Regions from separate parts of the Thermoanaerobacter kivui genome, predicted to be linked through region 3. Evidence: predicted binding sites of a transcription regulator. Region 3 holds the regulator's gene; each other region holds the start of a gene.
What was found. Region 3 encodes HrcA, which represses chaperone genes, less so after heat shock. Its sites were predicted from a motif close to ATTAGCACTCANNNNNNNTGAGTGCTAAT; they were not measured.
Positions count from the first base shown of each region.

Region 1: the regulator HrcA is predicted to act here: its motif matches at 3,775-3,803, upstream of TKV_RS00350 (nucleotidyltransferase family protein).
Region 2: the regulator HrcA is predicted to act here: its motif matches at 2,173-2,201, upstream of groES (co-chaperone GroES).

Region 1 is NZ_CP009170.1:70,412-76,798, reverse strand. It holds partial or broken gene TKV_RS00365 (SDR family oxidoreductase) at 1-136, opposite strand, end outside; gene TKV_RS00360 (beta-L-arabinofuranosidase domain-containing protein) at 344-1,393, opposite strand; gene TKV_RS00355 (glycosyltransferase family 4 protein) at 1,414-2,589, opposite strand; gene TKV_RS00350 (nucleotidyltransferase family protein) at 2,619-3,665, opposite strand; gene TKV_RS00345 (glycoside hydrolase family 130 protein) at 3,878-4,768, opposite strand; gene TKV_RS00340 (glycoside hydrolase family 130 protein) at 4,783-5,691, opposite strand; gene TKV_RS00335 (beta-galactosidase trimerization domain-containing protein) at 5,694-6,387, opposite strand, start outside.
Region 2 is NZ_CP009170.1:548,816-555,202, forward strand. It holds gene TKV_RS02710 (hypothetical protein) at 289-474, shown strand; gene TKV_RS02715 (hypothetical protein) at 550-744, shown strand; gene TKV_RS02720 (hypothetical protein) at 1,020-1,982, shown strand; gene groES (co-chaperone GroES) at 2,227-2,511, shown strand; gene groL (chaperonin GroEL) at 2,526-4,151, shown strand; tRNA gene TKV_RS02735 (tRNA-Arg) at 4,252-4,328, shown strand; purine riboswitch at 4,474-4,575, shown strand; gene guaB (IMP dehydrogenase) at 4,740-6,194, shown strand; gene guaA (glutamine-hydrolyzing GMP synthase) at 6,208-6,387, shown strand, end outside.
Region 3 is NZ_CP009170.1:944,736-951,122, reverse strand. It holds gene TKV_RS04785 (16S rRNA (uracil(1498)-N(3))-methyltransferase) at 1-403, opposite strand, end outside; gene prmA (50S ribosomal protein L11 methyltransferase) at 410-1,336, opposite strand; gene dnaJ (molecular chaperone DnaJ) at 1,358-2,518, opposite strand; gene dnaK (molecular chaperone DnaK) at 2,574-4,400, opposite strand; gene grpE (nucleotide exchange factor GrpE) at 4,418-5,059, opposite strand; gene hrcA (heat-inducible transcriptional repressor HrcA) at 5,049-6,080, opposite strand; gene hemW (radical SAM family heme chaperone HemW) at 6,176-6,387, opposite strand, start outside.

The DNA of each region.
Region 1 (6,387 bases), 870 kb from region 3:
CATTTTCTATGCCAGCTTCATCGTCAATATCAGCTATAACTACTTTTGCTCCTTTTTCAGCAAAAGTTCGCGCAATACACCGCCCTATTCCTTGTCCTCCTCCTGTCACTATCACTACTTTCCCATTAAAATCCATAGTTAACCCTCCAATTTTTAATTATAAAAGAAGATAAGGTAACCTCATGATTAAAATTAAAAAAGCAAAGAGGTTTACCTTATCATAAATAGTATAACTTAAAAGTTTTATAAAAATCAATTAAATAGGTTGCATAAAGCACACCAATTTTCATATGGCATCACCCTTTTCAATTTTTATAAAAATTTTTGAAAGGAAAAGGAAAAACTACTTAAATACAGTTTCTGTGTGATTCACCACCATGTCAGTTATAATCAGTGAAATCAAGCTTTCTGCTCCTTCATTTAAATTTACTCCCTCTTTAGTTATACCGTCGTAACAACCCCCTGTCTCCTCATCTATTAAGCTTACATTCTTTGAATTTTCTCCCAAAAACCATTTGTAACATTTTATAGTTTTTTCTCTGTACTTTTCTTCTTTAAAAATTTTATAAGCTTCTGTGTACATAAGAGCAGTTTCACACGCCTCTACCGGTTGTTCATCAAATTCTGCAGGCTTTTCATCTCCTTTTTTATACCATCCTTTACAGCCTACCGGCTTAAAATAGCCATTTCTAAAAGTTACTTTCTCTAAAAACTCCATGCTTTCCATTGCAACGTCTAAAACTTCTTCATCTTTTGTAATAATGTATGACCTAAGAAGAGCCCAAGGAAGTACGGCATTGCTGTAAGTCATTATATTTTCAAACCATTTCCACTCTCCATTTTTGTTTTCCCTATATTTTTGAACTATTTTTTTTGAAATAGAAGTTATCAAATTTTTTATCTTCTCTTTGTTAAATTCGGTAACATCAGAAGTGTATAAAAGACTTAATCCTATTGACGAATAAGCATTACCGCGAAGAAAATTTAAATTTACTACATTTGGCAAAGCTTTTTTGATTAATGTCACTGCAACACTTTGATAACCATTAGACAAATTAGTATTTAATAAATATCCTAATGCCCATAAAGTTCTGCCAAAACAATCTTCTGAGCCAACTTCTTCAATAAATTCTCTATTGTAGTTCATAAAATTTCTAAAATATCCTTTGCTATTCTGGGCATAAATCAAGAAAGAAAGGTATCTTTTTAAAAGGTCAAGGTATTTTTTATCTTTGTAAACTTCATATAACATTGAAGCAGCAATAAGTGCCCTTGAATTGTCATCCGTAGTATAACCCTTTGTCAAATCAGGAATAGAGTAAAGGGAATGCTGTAAAATGCCTGTATCATCCGTTAGCCTGAAAAGATGGTGAAATTCAATTGCTCCTTCCATTGTGTTAACTTCCCCCTTCTCTATATTACAACTTCCTCCCTTGCTTTAATGTCCAATACAGATAAAATCATTATGACATATCTATATGCCACGTTATCCCACATCATTGACCTGCCTAATCTTTTAATTTCTGACTCTATCTGTAGCCTTTTCTCAGGGTTTTTAAATACATACTCAATATGTCTAGCTAAAGACTTTGCATCACGGAAATTTGCAAGCAAGCCTCTTCCTTCTGCCAAAATTTCTTCAGCATACATATATGGAGTTGAAATAATTACTTTTCCTAAGCCTGCTGCATATGCCAGTGTACCGCTGACAGCTTGTTCTTTGTTTAAATATGGCGTCATATATATATCTGACATCTTCAAATACTCCAAAATCTCTTTTTTAGTAAGATATTTATCCACAAATCTTACATTGTCTTGTACTCCAAGGTCTTGTACTAATTTTTGAAGTTTTTCCCTGTATTCTTCTCCAAATTCTCTCTTTATGTTTGGATGGGTTTGGCCTAAAATTAGATATAGTACCTCTTTGTATTTTTGAGCTACAATACTTATTGCTTCTATACCGTACTCTATTCCTTTACCAGGATTTATAAGACCAAAAGTGCTTATTATTCTTCTGCCTTTAAAGCCATATTTCTCTTTTAAAGTTTCCTTGGGTAATACCGGAAGATTGGGAACTCCATGAGGGATAACAGTGATTTTACTGGAAGGTATGTGGTATATTTCTTCAAGAAGTGGTATTGTATTTTTAGCCATTGTTACTACTCTAACACTTTTTTCCCCTAGTTCTCTAAGTATTAAAAGCTGTTTTTCGTTTGGATTTGATAACACCGTATGAACCGTCACAACAAAAGGTATGTTCAAATTGTCAACTAAGTCTAATAAGTACTCTCCACTTTCTCCTCCAAATATCCCATATTCATGTTCTATAATGAGCAAATCTATGTCAGATTCATTTAATTCACGGGCTAATCTTACATAATCTTCTCTTACAAATTGTTGTAACTGATATTTAACATCACTATCGTATTCGTAAGTTTTATTATCGTTTATTGCAATTACTCCTGTAAAATTAATAAGTTTTATCTTTTTTATTTCATTAACTAAATCTTGAGTAAAAGTAGCAATGCCACATTCTCTTGGTGGATAAGTGCTCAAAAATGCTACATTTCTCCCCAATACGCTCATTATATCACGCCCCCTTCTTAGTTTGTTTAGTATTAAGTTGTCAACGTAGTACTTGCCAATCTATTAGCTGTAAACACTGTATTTTTAACTTCCATATTCACCTCTACTATACATTCTGAAGTGACAACTGCATTGTCTAATCTTGCAAACCTGCGCACTTTTACATTATCCCACAATACACTTTGGGATACTTTGCTCTCTTGACCTATTCGACAGTTATTCCCAATTACTGTATACGGACCAACTGTAGCATAGGCATCAATTTCAGTATTATTTCCAATATAAGCAGGTCCTATCACTCTTGCGGTAGGATGAATTTTAACATTGTCTCCTAAAATTATGCCTCTTGAGGAAGTAGTACTTACAAATCTTGATTTTCCTTTTAAAATGTCCTCATGAACTTTTTTGTATTTGTCTATTGTCCCTATGTCTATCCAGTAGCCGTTAAATTTATAAATAGCCATTCTATACCCTTTTTCCAAAAGTTTGGGATATGTCTCCCTCTCTACAGATACTACTGTATTTTCAGGAATTTCTTTTAACACCTCAGGTTCAAATACATATACTCCTGCGTTAATATACTTAGAATTACTCTCGCCTGGTTTGGGCTTTTCTTTGAAAACAGTTATAAAGCCTTTTTCATCAAATTCTATAACTCCGTACTGAGAAGTATCTCTTACTTCAATAGATGCAATAGTTACTTGAGCTCTTCTTCTCTTGTGGTATTTTATCAAATCTGCATAGTCAATATCACTGACGATATCAGAGTTTAAAATGAGGAAAGTGTCATCAAAAAATTTTTCGGCGTTTTTTATTGCCCCACCAGTCCCCAAAGGAGATTCTTCTGTAATATAGTGTATTTTTACACCTAAGTCCTCTTTTGGCTTGAAGTAATCTTCAATGTACTGAGACTTATAATAAGTACTTATTACAACTTCATCTATTCCACTTTTTTTAAGGTTTAAAATAATCCTTTCTAAAAGAGGTCTTCCCATGATAGGAACCATTGGTTTTGGCAGGTCATCTGTAAGAGGTCTTAGCCTTGTTCCCAAACCTCCTGCCAATAACAACGCCTTCATAAAAGCCCCTCCTTTATGAAGTTTTTCAAAATAAAACTTAAAAACAAAAGAAGAGTGTGATATACGTGGTTAGCCGTGCACTTGACAAGAGAAAGAAGAAGAGAAATATATTAGCACTCTTGAAATTCGGCTGTTAATAAGTATTATAATTAATCCTTTTTGGCATGTCAAGTACTTTTCTGTAAATAAAAAACAGGCCTTTTAAAAGCCTGCTAAAATTTGATATCTTTCATCTCTAATATTGCTACACCTATAACGGTATCTGCACCCCCGTAATAAACATAAATAGTATCATCTTTTACTGCATTGCCACAACTAAATACAACATTAGGAATGTATCCTTCTTTTTCCCACTGTAGTTCTGGCTCTAAGATAGGTTCTTTTTGCCTTGCAATAATCTTTGATGGATCTTCTAAATCTAAAAGGACTGCTCCCAATCTATATACATTATTGTCATCAGCTGCATGGTATATCAAAAACCAACCATCTTTTGTCCTAATAGGCGGCCCTCCAATTCCAACTCTGGCGCTTTCCCAAGTTCCTGGAATTGGCTTAATGATAGGCTTATGGTCATACCAATTTTTTAAATCTTCTGAAAAGGCAATCCATATCTCTGGATACCTTCTATGAAGCATCACATACTTTCCATTGATTTTTTCAGGAAATAAAGAGGCGTCTTTATTAGGTTCATCTAAAACTACTCCTTTTCTCTCCCAATCTATAAGGTTTTTGGAGATAGCCAAACAAATCCTATAGTCATCATGAAACCTGTCCCCAAAACCTGTGTACATCATATAATAAATGCCGTCAATTTTGACTATCCTTGGGTCTTCTAATCCTCTGAGCTCTTGTTCTGTCTCATTGCTCATCACTGGTTTGTCTAATCTCATAAAATTAATTCCGTCTTTGCTGACTGCGTATCCAAAGCGAGAAGTATATTTCCCATATTTGGCGTGAGGCCCAATGTCAGTAGCCCTGTAAATCAAGTGAAACAGTCCATTGTCATAAATTGCTGCAGTGTTAAAAACTGCTGCTCTTTCCCATTCATTTTCTGCTTTTGGCATCAATACCGGCTTATCTGATAATCTCTTTAATTTTATCACTCCATACACTCCTTTTAAAATTTTACTTTTTCTTTTTCAATGACTGCTACACCTATATGGGTATCTGCTGCTCCATAATACACATAATACATGTCATTCACTTCAACTGCACCGCAGCTAAACACCACATTAGGTACCAGCCCATTTATTTCCCAATCAAGCTCTGGCTCTAAAATAGGCTCTTTTTGTCTCGCAATAACCTTTGATGGGTCCTTTAAGTCTAAAAGAGCTACACCAAGTCTGTACACATTGTTGTTATCCACCCCGTGATATATTAAAAGCCATCCATCTTCTCTTTTTATAGGAGGTCCTGCTATGCCAATTTTCTTTGACTCCCATGTGTGAGATTTAGGGGACATTATAATCTTATGGTTATACCAATTTACTAAATCATCAGAATAAGCAATCCAAATATCGGGCATTCTTCTATGGAAAAGCACATACTTACCATTTATTTTTTCGGATAAAAGTGCCGCATCTTTATTGGGTTCATCAAGAACAATTCTGTGTCCTTTCCAATTTTTTAAATCATCAGACCAAACCATACATATTCTAAAATCCAACCAGTCCCTTCCTCCAAAACCTGTATAGAGCATGTAATACTTATTGTCTATTTTTGTAATCCTTGGGTCCTCTACTCCCCAAGCTTCTTGCGGAATCTCACCTACTAAAACAGGTTTGTCAAATCTTTCAAAATTTATACCATCTTCGCTTACAGCATACCCAATTGAGGATACAAATTTATATTTTTCTTCTGGCTTTTCAGTATTCAAAACAAATTTATTATTAGAGGCTCTGTAAAACAAGTGGAATTTACTATCTTCATATATTACTGCTGCATTAAAAACAGCCTCCTTTTCCCATTCATGCTCTTTTATTGGCGACAATATAGGTTTGTTACTAAGTCTTGTTAGCCTGAACATCTTTATACCCCCTTTTCCAGCAAAATTGCAACTACTCCATTAGCCTCTATTGTGAAATTTTCTAAATTAATCTGCCTTCCGCTGATTAAATCTTGTATTTTCTCATTATTTTTTGTTTTTCTACTTATTCTTATTTTAGTATGAATATCTATGTCTTCATGATTTATAAAGAACACAAGGGTTTTCCTGCCATAATCAAACTCTTTTACTTCAATATAAGGAGATTCTACTTTTACGTTGTATTCTATTCCGCTCAGCTCTTTAGCATACTCATAAATCAAATAAGACCTGTCAGTCTTATATACATCGGGCATATAACTTAAATAGAGCTCAATAGGATACGTAACAAGAATAGCATTCCCTTTGCCATATTTATTTATAACTATTGCCGGGTTATTCTCATCATCATTTGCAATTACACGGCCTGTTGTCGGTTTTGCAATAAGTCTTTTATTAAATTTAAGAGCTTTATAATTTAAATCAATTCCAAGTTCTTCACAATGCATTGATACTGTCTCATTTTTGGGCACCATAGAATATTGCGTTTTAACTCCAAAAACCTCATCAAAACCTTCTACAGAAATTCCATCGTATGATACATACAAAGTGCCACCATTTTTAACAAAATCCATAATTTTTACCCATTGGTCATAATTTAAATGCCCTTTTCTATAAGCGGAAGGTAGTATAAGCATT
Region 2 (6,387 bases), 400 kb from region 3:
TACTATTAACAGAATATGTGGTAAATAAAAATTTGTTAGCCAAAATTTAAAAAGTGTCACCATCTGAAGTTATGACATATTATATAGTAGGTCTTGAAAGACCCACATAGAAAGGCTAAGACCTGAAAGGAGGAAAATTATTTATGCCTGTAGATAAAAGCGGAGCAGGATTTGCATGGTGGTTTTGGATTATAATTATAATATTGTTAATCTTCCTGTTTGTACCAGGTATCATTGTTGAAGAACCAAAGGCTTAAACATGTTAAAATTGTTTAAAGGGGGATTAATATGGCAGGAACAAGCTCAGTTTTTGGGCAAAGCAATTTGCTGTTTTTCTTCTTGATACTTGTTTTAGCTCTTGGTGGAGGCTGGCTTAATGTACCATGGTCATTAGAAACATTGTTGTTCTTCTTCATACTACTTGTAATAATAATGGACGGTGGATTAGGTTGGTTCTTCAATGAAGTCAAATAATTTTAAAGGGCTCTATCCTCCGGTAGAGCCCTTTTTACATGTGAAAGAAAAATAATCGCAATGGAGTGATATTGTATGTCCATATCCGGAGATACATTGTTGTTTTTCTTTGTAATATTGACCCTTTTGCTAGATGTGAGATTTGAGTTTGAAACTTTGCTGTTTTTCTTTATAATACTTGTAATTTTACAAGAAGAAAAAACTCGTAAAAAAGCGAGACGTTTTTTATGGTCTTTAGCAGGGATAAATTTTGGTAACACAAATCTTTAAATTACGTATTATATATTAGGTTGACAAAAGGATGAATAAATTAATTTGTCCGCAATTTACCTATTTGAAGGGGGGTATATCCAATGCCTGAAGAAAAAGGGGTAGGATTTGTTGCAGGTTGGTTCTGGATTTTTCTAATAATAATTTTAATACTCTTCTTTGTGCCGGGAATAATCATTTGTGAGAAAAATTAAGAAAATAAGGGGCAGTCTATAATAATAGACTAACCCCTTACATATATTTAGTAAGAGATTAAAAGGTAGGGGGAATTTCTATTGCAAAAAGAAATTTTATTAAAAGTACTTGCCATAGAATTTCTTATTATAGCTTTTGTAAGATTTCAAGTTTTGGGAGTGGAAAGAGAAAAGGTAGAAGTAGCAGATGGCAAAGAAAAAAATAAACTTGGCAAACCCGAAAAAGATAAAATAAATGTTGATTTATACGAAGTCATTACAAAAGGGAAAGACTTTGTAGGAAGTATAAAGCCATATTTAAACAAAAGAGACCAGTATTATGTAGATATTTTTTCGAAGATAGCAGAAATAGTTGAAATACAAAAGAATTTAATGAACCTTTCAGAAGAGGAAATCACGGCAATGGACAAAGCTGAAATAGATAAAATAGGGATTTTAAAAGCGATAAAACCTTACATAGCAGAGGATAAAAAAGTGGTTGTAGATAAATTTTTAAAATTTCATGAGGCGTTAAAGAATTTGCAACAAAAAATGGAGAAATATTCGAAAGAGGAAGGAAAGGACAATATTTTTGACAAAATAGTCGATATTTATGAAGCTATAAAGCCTATAATTCCAGAAGATAAAATGGAGACAGCTGATAAACTTGCGAAAAATATAAAATTATTGGAGGTACTTAATAAGGCAGAAGGAATTATGAATAGTATGAAGGAAGAGAAAGAGCAAAATCAACAGATTACCAGAAGCATGCCAGATGAAACGGAAGAAGCAGCTGAAGTAGTAAAATTAGAAGAAGAAAATCTTGAAAAAGAAGAGAAAAAAGAGGAAGTGTATGAGCAGCAGGAACAAGACGATGATAATACCACGTTGCCTCCAGACTTATCTGAGCAGCAATTAGCTGTCATTGACAATTTAAAATCCATGTTAACAAAAGAACAACAACAATATATGTATAACATGATAAATTATTTAAAACAACAAGGATTAGTCAATTCGGCTGACAAAAAAGAGGAAAAGGATAATGAAAAGGATAATAATTCATAATAAGGGGAGTGTATATTCCCTTGTTTTTTTATTTTAAAATGGAAGATTAAGAAATGTAGTTTAAATCGATAAATAATGGCATAAAATCAAAGTATTTGGGCAAAATCATAAATAATCGGATTATACAGCTGAAAATGAGCTGTAATGCAGTTTGATATGTTTTACTACTTAAATTAATATAGAGATTGGGATTAGCACTCACACAAGATGAGTGCTAACAAATGAAGGAGGAGGGATAAAGTATATGAGGTTAAAACCACTCGGAGACAGAGTTGTAGTTAAAGTAATACAGGCAGAAGAAGTTACAAAAGGTGGAGTTATTTTGCCTGGTACAGCTAAGGAAAAGCCACAGCAAGGAGAAGTTGTTGCAGTAGGGACGGGACAATACATAGACGGCAAGAAAGTAGAATTAGAGGTAAAAGTTGGCGACAGGGTTATTTTCTCAAAATATGCTGGAACAGAAGTTAAATTGGATGGGGAAGAGTATTTGCTTTTAAGAGAAAGCGATATTCTAGCAATTGTAGAATAAGGAGGTAGTTAAAGATGGCAAAACAAATCAAATATGGAGAGGAAGCTCGCAGAGCATTAGAAAGAGGAGTTAATGCCGTTGCAAATACTGTAAAAGTTACATTAGGACCGAGAGGCCGCAATGTAGTGCTTGACAAAAAATATGGCTCACCAACAGTTACAAATGATGGTGTAACGATTGCAAGAGAGATAGAATTAGAAGATCCATTTGAAAACCAAGGTGCACAACTCCTTAAAGAAGCTGCTACTAAGACTAATGATGTTGCTGGTGACGGTACAACGACAGCAACGCTTTTGGCTCAGGCAATGGTTCGTGAAGGATTGAAAAACCTCGCTGCAGGAGCTAATCCAATGCTTTTAAGAAGAGGAATTGCAAAAGCGGTTGATGCTGCAGTTGAGGGATTAAAGAGGATATCTAAACCCATTGACAATAAAGAGTCAATTGCTCATGTTGCTTCTATTTCAGCTGCCGATGAAGAAATAGGCAGGCTTATTGCTGAAGCAATGGACAAAGTAGGGAAAGATGGCGTTATAACTGTTGAAGAATCAAAGACGCTTGGAACAACCCTTGAGGTTGTTGAAGGAATGCAATTTGACAGAGGTTATATTTCTCCATACATGGTAACTGATGCAGAAAAAATGGAAGCAGTATTAGAAGAACCTGTTATACTCATAACAGACAAAAAACTCTCAAATATACAAGATTTGTTGCCACTGTTAGAACAAGTGGTACAACATGGTAAGAAACTCCTTATTATAGCTGATGATGTAGAAGGAGAAGCATTAGCAACATTAGTTGTTAACAAATTAAGAGGTACATTTACTTGTGTCGCGGTAAAAGCTCCTGGTTTTGGCGACAGAAGAAAAGAAATGTTGCAAGATATAGCAATATTGACAGGTGGCCAAGTAATTTCAGAAGAATTGGGTTATGACTTAAAAGATGTAAAATTAGAAATGCTTGGCCGTGCAAGACAAGTTAAAGTCACAAAAGAGACTACTACAATTGTTGATGGTGCAGGTAATCCTACGGATATTAAGAACAGAATCAATCAAATTAAAGCTCAGATAGAAGAGACCACATCTGATTATGACAGAGAAAAATTGCAAGAAAGATTGGCAAAATTAGCAGGTGGCGTAGCTGTCATTCAAGCTGGTGCTGCTACTGAGACAGAGCTCAAAGAGAAGAAACACAGAATTGAAGACGCGTTAGCAGCTACAAAAGCAGCAGTAGAAGAGGGGATAGTGCCTGGTGGCGGTATCGCATTGCTTAATGTAATGGAAGATGTACAAAAGGTTGTTGATTCATTAGAGGGCGACTTCAAGACAGGAGCAAAGATAGTGCTCAGAGCTTTAGAAGAGCCAATAAGGCAGATTGCAGAGAATGCCGGTGTTGACGGTTCTGTAATAGTAGAGAAGATAAAAGCAGCTAAAGATCCAAACTATGGATATGACGCTTATAAAGAAGAATTTACAGACATGTTCAAAGCAGGCATTGTAGATCCGACAAAAGTTACGAGAACTGCTTTGCAGAATGCTGCATCAATTGCTTCAATGATACTTACAACAGAGGCAATAGTTGTCGATATACCAGAGAAGAATACATCAATGCCTAATCCAGGCGCAGGGATGGATATGATGTAATAAAAAGGCTGAGCTTTAGCTCAGCCTTTTTGAGTTTATGACCTTGACAGGTTATTGATTGTCTGATAGAATATTTCTGTAACTGATTTGTGATATTTGTGCGCCCGTAGCTCAGCAGGATAGAGCAACGGTTTCCTAAACCGTGTGCCGGAGGTTCGAGTCCTCTCGGGCGCACCATGTAGAAGGTAGAAGCCTCAAAGTTTTGAGGCTTTTTTATTTTTTTATTGAGAAAAGCTTTAAATGTGTATATTGTATTTTTTGTACTGTTGACATGAACATTCAAATTTGATATATTGAATAGTAAATTCATATGGACAAGTTAATAATTTATTACTGGGAAGCTCATATAATCCCGTGAATATGGCACGGGAGTTTCTACAAAGCGGCCGTAAACTGCTTTACTATGGGTGGGATTTACTTTTGCCTTTTTTTGGCCTGAGGAAAATTCTACCCTCAGGCTTTTGACTTAAAAAGGCGTATAAACTTCATAGTTTTGAATTAATGTAATTGTATAAATTGTTTGATGTTATTAAGGATTTTCTAAAGTAAGTATGTTATAATATAAATATTAAGAAGGAGATGTAAAATATGGAGGAGAAGTTTGTCAAAGAAGGTTTAACTTTTGATGATGTGCTTTTGATTCCTGCTAAATCAGATGTGCTTCCTAAAGATGTAGATTTAAAGACAAAGCTTACCAAAAAAATTACACTAAATATTCCTCTGATGAGTGCGGGCATGGATACAGTTACAGAGTCGAAGCTTGCTATAGCTATAGCAAGAGAAGGCGGCATAGGTGTAATTCACAAAAACATGTCCATTGAAAGGCAAGCTTTGGAAGTTGATAAAGTCAAGAGGTCGGAACATGGAGTTATAACTGATCCCTTCTACCTTTCTCCCGATCACACCATAAGAGATGCAGCAGAATTGATGGCGAGATACAAAATATCCGGTGTTCCAATTACTGTTGATTCAAGACTTGTAGGTATAATAACTAACAGAGATATAAGATTTGAAGATGATTTAGACAAACCTATAAAAGAAGTCATGACAAAGGACAATCTTGTAACTGCACCTGTTGGCACAACTTTAGAAGAAGCTCAGAAGATACTTAAAAAGCATAAGATAGAAAAATTGCCTTTGGTAGATGAAAACAATGTTTTAAAAGGGCTCATAACAATAAAAGATATAGAAAAGGCAGTAGAATTTCCTAATGCTGCAAAGGACAGCAAAGGAAGACTTTTGGTAGCGGCTGCTGTCGGTGTTGGGAAGGACATGATGGACAGAGTTAAAGCATTAGTAGATGCAGGTGTAGATGCTATCGTGATAGATACAGCTCATGGGCATTCTAAAGGCGTATTAGAAGCAGTATCTAAGATAAAAGAGAAATACCCTGATTTGCAGCTGATAGCAGGAAATGTAGCTACTGCTGAAGCCACAAAAGACTTGATAGAAAGAGGAGCCGACTGCGTAAAAGTTGGTATTGGTCCAGGGTCAATCTGTACTACGAGAGTAATCGCTGGTGTTGGCGTACCGCAGATCACTGCTATTTACGATTGTGCACAAGAAGCGGACAAATACGGTATTCCGATAATTGCAGATGGAGGAATAAAATATTCGGGAGACATTGTTAAAGCTATTGCTGCAGGGGCTTCTGTTGTGATGTTGGGAAGTCTTTTTGCAGGTACAGAAGAAAGTCCAGGTGAAATAGAGATATATCAAGGAAGAAGTTACAAAGTGTATAGAGGAATGGGGTCTTTAGGAGCGATGAAAGAAGGAAGCTCAGATAGGTATTTCCAAGAAGATGTTACAAAGTTTGTGCCTGAAGGTGTGGAAGGGAGAGTACCATACAAAGGGCCTTTGAAAGAGACGGTGTATCAATTGGTTGGTGGTTTGAGAGCAGGAATGGGCTATTGCGGTGTCCGCAACATAGATGAACTTAGGACAAAAACAAAGTTTATAAAAATAACACAGGCAGGATTAACTGAAAGCCATCCTCATGATATAATTATTACAAAAGAAGCTCCCAATTATAATTTGAGATAAGAGGAGGATTTTAATGGGGATTAAGCGTGAAGTAATTTTGATTTTGGATTTTGGAGGCCAGTATACCCAACTCATTGCGAGAAGAATAAGAGAAGCAAATGTCTTTTGCGAGATTGTTCCTTACAATATTTCTCCAGAGGAGGTACGAAAAAAAGAGCCAAAGGGAATTGTGCTTTCTGGAGGACCTGCCAGT
Region 3 (6,387 bases):
CTTCCTGAGATATCTTATTCCATCTTTCAATTTTTTTGTTTAAATTGCTGTTTTTTATATTTACAACCGAATAGCGAGTTATAATGGGAATAAATTTTTTAACTCCTATCTCTGTACATTTTTGAATTATTAATTCCATTTTATCTGACTTGGGCAAGCCCTGAAACAATGCAATTTCAATTGAACTTTCAGTATTCGATTGTAATTTGCTTTCTAAAAATAAAATTACTCTGTTTTTTTCTACGTCATAAATAGATGTTAGATATTCAGTAGAACCATCAGATATTACAATTTTATCTCCTTTTTTCAATCGAAGGACATTTATTATGTGATGAGTATCTTTTCCCTCTATATAGGCAAAATTTTCTTTTATTTTTTCTTTATCAACAAAAAATTTCCTCATGATAACTCACTTTTTCCTCGCTAATATTGCACACCATTCTCCTTCTTCTTTTATTTTTAATATTTCAAAAAAATTCTGTATTTTTTCTACAACCTCTTCTTTCCTGCTTTTTATTATGCCACTGGCTAAAAATAACCCTTTGTCCTGCAGATAATGAGGTACCTCTCCTGACAGTTTAATTATAACATCAGCAATGATATTCGCTACTATGACATCAGCCTTTCCAACAAATTCTTTTAACAAATTGCTTTTAAATACTTTTACATTTTGCAAATTATTTAATTCCACATTTTGACGTGCTATCTCTACAGAAACATCATCTATGTCTGCAGCATAAACCTCTTTAGCCCCTAACTTCCCACTTGCAATGCTAAGTATACCTGACCCACACCCTATGTCAAAAACCACATCACCTTGTTTTATAATTTTTTCCAAAAACTCTAAACACATTTTAGTTGTCTCATGAGTACCTGTACCAAAAGCCATTCCGGGGTCTAACTCAACAATCAATTCTCCTTCTTCGGGGTTATATTCTTCCCAAGAAGGCTTGATCACAATCTTTTCTCCTACCTTTAAAGGTTTATAATACTGTTTCCAGTTATTTTCCCAGTCTGCTTCATTTACTTCTGACACTTTAAATTCAAAATTGCCAATGTCAATTCCAAAAGATTTTAATTCTACAACCCTTTCCTTTAAGAGGTTGATTTTATCCGTAGTGTCTGAAGCCATCGGAAAATAGGCAAACACTTTAACAGCTTCATTCTCTTCAAAAAGAGAAGGGTCAAGGTAATCCCAGCTGTCATTTTGAGCTAATAATTTAACATCATTAGGATTTTTTATAACTACACCACCCGCACCCAACTCGTGCATGATGTTTGTTACAGCTTCTTCAGCTTCTTGTGTAGTCATAACCTGGACCTCAATCCATTTCATCATTTCACATCCTTTAATTTATTATCCTCCAAAAGCATCCTTCATCCTTTGAAAAAATGATTTTGACTCTGAGGTATCTTCACCTTCCAGCTTTTTAAATTCTCTTAGCAACTCTTTCTGTCTTTCTGTCAATTTTTTTGGAACTTCTATATAAACTTCCACGATCTGGTCACCGCGTCCTCTTCCGTTTATATGAGGTATTCCTTTACCTCTTAATCTAAACTTGGTACCAGTCTGTGTGCCCTCAGGAATTTTGTAACTAACCGTACCATCTAAGGTAGGAACTTTTATTTCCGCTCCCAAAGCAGCATCAGCAAAACTTATAGGCATTTTTAAAAGCACGTTATATCCATCTCTTGTAAATAAGTGATGAGGTTTAACGTGTATTACAATATATAAGTCTCCTCTTGGTCCACCTCTTAATCCTGGTTCTCCCTCTCCTCTTAAAGTAAGCATCTGTCCATCGTCAATACCAGCTGGTATGTTAACCTTAATTTTTCTTCTCTTTCTAATCCTGCCTGAACCGACGCATTTAGGACAAGGGTCAGTAATAACTTTTCCTTCTCCATGGCACCTATGGCAAGTCCTAATATTTACAATTCTACCAAAAGGCGTATTTTGTGCAGTTCTCACTTCTCCCGTCCCATGGCAAACAGGACAAGTTTCTGGTTTTGTCCCAGGCTTTGCTCCTGTTCCTTTACACATGTCACACTCTTCAAATCGCTCTACTTCTATCTCTTTTTCCACGCCAAAAGCTGCTTCCTCAAATGTCAATGTAAGGTCGTACCTTATGTCGCTTCCTTTTTGAGGCCCAGTCTCTGTCTTTCTTCTTCCGGTACCAAAGAAATCGCTAAATATATCTCCAAAGATATCACCAAAACCGCCAAAGCCTCCAAAGTCAAAACCGCCTTCTCCAAAACCTCCTTGGCCGAATCCACCTTGGCCAAAACCGCCTTGTTCAAAAGCTGCACTGCCAAATTGGTCGTACTGTGCTCTTTTTTGAGGGTCAGAAAGAATTTCGTATGCTTCGTTTATTTCTTTGAACTTTTGTTCTGCTTCTTTATCTCCTGGGTTTAAATCAGGGTGGTATTTCTTAGCAAGTCTTCTGTAAGCTCTTTTGATTTCCTCTTCTGTTGCATTTCTGTCCACCCCTAATATTTCGTACAGGTCTTTTTTGACCACATTTTCACCTGCCTTTCATTACGTAAATGAGAACCAGGAAAAACCTGGTTCTTTATTACTTGTTATCATCCTCCACTTTGTAATCAGCTTCGTACACATTGCCTTGTGTTGTACCTTGACCTGCATTAGAAGAACCGCTGTACGTTCCTCCTGCCTGCTGATATATTCTTGAAGATACTTTATAGAAGGCTTGAGAAAGTTTTTCTGAAGCATTTTTGATTTCCTCAATGTTATTTCCTTCAAGAGCTTTTCTGACATTTTCTATTTCTTTATTAATCTCATCTTTCTCAGCTTGCGTCATCTTATCCCCAAGGTCTTTCATCGTCTTTTCAGCCTGATAGATGAGAGAGTCAGCTTTGTTTCTTATTTCGATTTCTTCTCTCTTCTTTCTATCTTGTTCTTCGTATTGTTTAGCCTCATTAACCATTCTTTGTATCTCTTCTTCTGACAAATTAGTTGTAGAAGTAATAGTTATATCCTGAGATTTGCCAGTACCCAAGTCTTTTGCAGAAACATGTACTATTCCATTAGCATCTATGTCAAAAGTAACTTCAATTTGTGGCACTCCTCTTGGAGCCGGTGGAATCCCTGACAATATGAATCTTCCAAGGGTTTTGTTGTCTTTTGCCATAGGTCTTTCTCCCTGCAGTACATGTATCTCCACAGAAGTCTGACCATCTGCAGCAGTCGTAAATATCTGGCTCTTTCTTGTAGGTATAGTAGTATTTCTTTCGATGATTTTAGTGAACACACCACCTAACGTCTCTATTCCCAGTGACAAAGGTGTTACATCCAGCAGCAAAATATCTTTTACTTCTCCAGACAAAACTGCTGCCTGTATAGCTGCACCTATAGCCACTGCCTCATCTGGATTAATACCTTTATGAGGCTCTTTCCCCATTATCCTCTTTACTGTCTCTTGAACCAAAGGTACTCTTGTAGAACCTCCAATGAGGATTACTTTATCTATATCAGAAGGTTTTAGTCCTGCATCGCTCAAAGCTTGATTGACAGGTCCAACAGTTGACTCCACAAGGTCAGAAATTAACTCTTCAAATTTTGCCCTTGTGAGATTAACATCTATATGTTTTGGACCTGTGGCATCTGCAGTGATGAAAGGCAAGTTTATGTTAGTTACTGTAGCAGAAGACAATTCTATCTTAGCCTTTTCAGCTGCATCTTTTAGTCTCTGCAATGCCATCCTGTCATTTCTTAAGTCAATTCCATATTCTTTTTTGAAGTTGTCAGCAAGCCAATCTATTATCCTTTGGTCGAAGTCATCCCCACCCAAATGGTTATTGCCACTTGTAGCCAAAACTTCAAATACTCCATCTCCTATTTCCAAGATGGAAACGTCAAATGTTCCACCACCTAAATCATACACCATTATTTTTTGGTTGCCTTCTTTGTCAAGTCCATATGCTAAAGCCGCTGCTGTAGGTTCATTTATTATCCTTAAAACTTCAAGACCTGCGATTCTACCTGCATCCTTTGTAGCCTGCCTTTGACTGTCATTGAAATAAGCAGGGACAGTGATAACAGCCTGTGTCACTTTTTCACCAAGGTATGCTTCTGCATCCGCTTTTAATTTCTGCAAAATCATAGCAGAAATCTCTTGAGGTGTATACTCTTTGTTGTCAATTTTTACTTTGTAGTCAGTTCCCATATGCCTTTTTATAGACATTACAGTCCTTTCAGGATTTACAATTGCTTGCCTTTTTGCAACCTGTCCTACTAACCTTTCGCCTTCCTTTGTAAAAGCAACAACTGAAGGAGTAGTACGTGCTCCTTCTGCATTAGGTATAACTACTGGTTGTCCTCCTTCCATAACAGCAACACATGAGAAAGTAGTTCCAAGGTCAATTCCTATAACTTTTCCCATATTCTCCATCCTCCTTTTCATTTTGCTACTTTAACTAAACTTGGTCTTATTACTTTATCTTTTAGAAAATAGCCTTTTTGAAATACCTCTACAATTTCATTAGGTTGCTTACCTTCCACTTCTTCTTGCATCACAGCATGATGCTTATAAGGGTCAAAAATCTGACCCTCTGCTTCTATTTCTTTTACTCCAAATTTATCTAATATTTTTTTAAACTGTCTGTAAATTAATTCTATCCCTTCTTTTAAAGAATTATAATCTCCTTCACTGGACAAAGCTCTTTCAAAATTATCTATGACAGGCAAAAGTTCCACAATTACAGTTTCCTGCCCATATTCTATCATTTCGGATTTTTCTTTTTCTGTCCTTTTTCTGTAATTTTCAAATTCTGCCTTTAATCTTTGAGCAATGTCAAGATATTCTTTTGCTTCATTTTCTTTTTCTTGTAACTTTTTCTTTAATTCTTCAACATCTTCCTTTTGTTCTATAATTTCTTCTTTTGGCTGTTCCTTTTGCTGAATCTCTTGTTCTGAAGGTGGTCCCTCCATTTGTTCGTTTACTGCTTCTAAAACCTTAGAAGCTTGATAATCCTCCTTATTGACCTCCTCCTTTTTAACTTCTTTATCAATTCCTTGCACTCGTATCACCTCATATTTCATCTTTGTATATATTTGACAAAATATTTGAAAGCTCTTTTGTCATCATATTGATTTCATTAATCAATTTCTGATAATCCATCCGTGTAGGACCTATAATTCCTATGGTTCCAGCTACCCGTCCATTGATTTTGTAAGTAGTCTTTATAACGCTCAAGTCCTTCATCTCTTCAAACTTGTTTTCTCTCCCTATTCTGACGTCAATAAAGTCTACTTCAGGTTCTAATACTTTGTTTAATAGAGATTTATTATCTAAAAGGTTGAAGAAGTTTTTTGCCTTCCCCAAGTCCTTATATTCAGGAAAATCTAAAATATGTGATGTTCCATCTGCATAGATGTCTGTTTCCTGCAATTGTTTTAAGCTTAAAAGGATAGTTTTTATAAGCTCATCAGCAATAAAAGCGACTTCTCCTAACATCTGTCTTATGTCATTTTGCAAAAACTCAAATATATCTTTTTCGCTCTTACCCGCAATTTTATCATTGAGCAAGTTATTCAAAAACTCAAAGAGATTTCTGTCTATATTTTGGCAGAAGTTTAAGAGATAATTTTTCACAATTCCCGTATCTGTCACCAAGAGAAAAATCATTTTGTTAGAAGCTACCGGTATCAATTGTATTCTCTTTATTTTATCAGGATTAAGTTTTGGCATTTTAGCTACAGTTGTATGTCGAGTGATGTTAGCCAAAATCTTTGCATACTTCTTTATAATTTCATCAAATTCCACAATCACTTCTTCGTGAGTAGGAGGAGTTCTTACAGGAGTCCTATCTACATAATTTTCAAGAATGCTATCAACATAAAATCTATACCCTTTATCTGAGGGTATCCTTCCAGCTGAAGTATGAGGTTGCTCTAAATATCCCATTTCTTCTAAATCAGCCATTTCATTCCTTATCGTAGCTGAGCTCAAACCCATATTGTACTTTTTGGCTATCGTCCTGGACCCAATTGGTTCTGCCGTCATTATATAATCAGTAATAATCGCATACAGTATTTTCCTTTTCCTGTTATCTAACGGCATTTTCACCACCCCGTATTTTTGTTAGCACTCAACGAAGTTGAGTGCTAATTCATGCTTTTAAAATACCACTATTATAATTTTTTGTCAATACTCATTTAGGGTAGAAATTCTTCAAAAACAATGTTAGAGACATCTATGCCGCGTTTAGTAAGTCTTACACACATATTATCAACTTCAATTAATCCTTCTTTATTATATTTTTGTATTACCTCTTTGTATACATCAAACAAGCTCACACCAAACCTTTTGTAAAAATCTTTATCACATACCCCTTTCATCATCCTTAAACCTAAAAACATGAACTCTG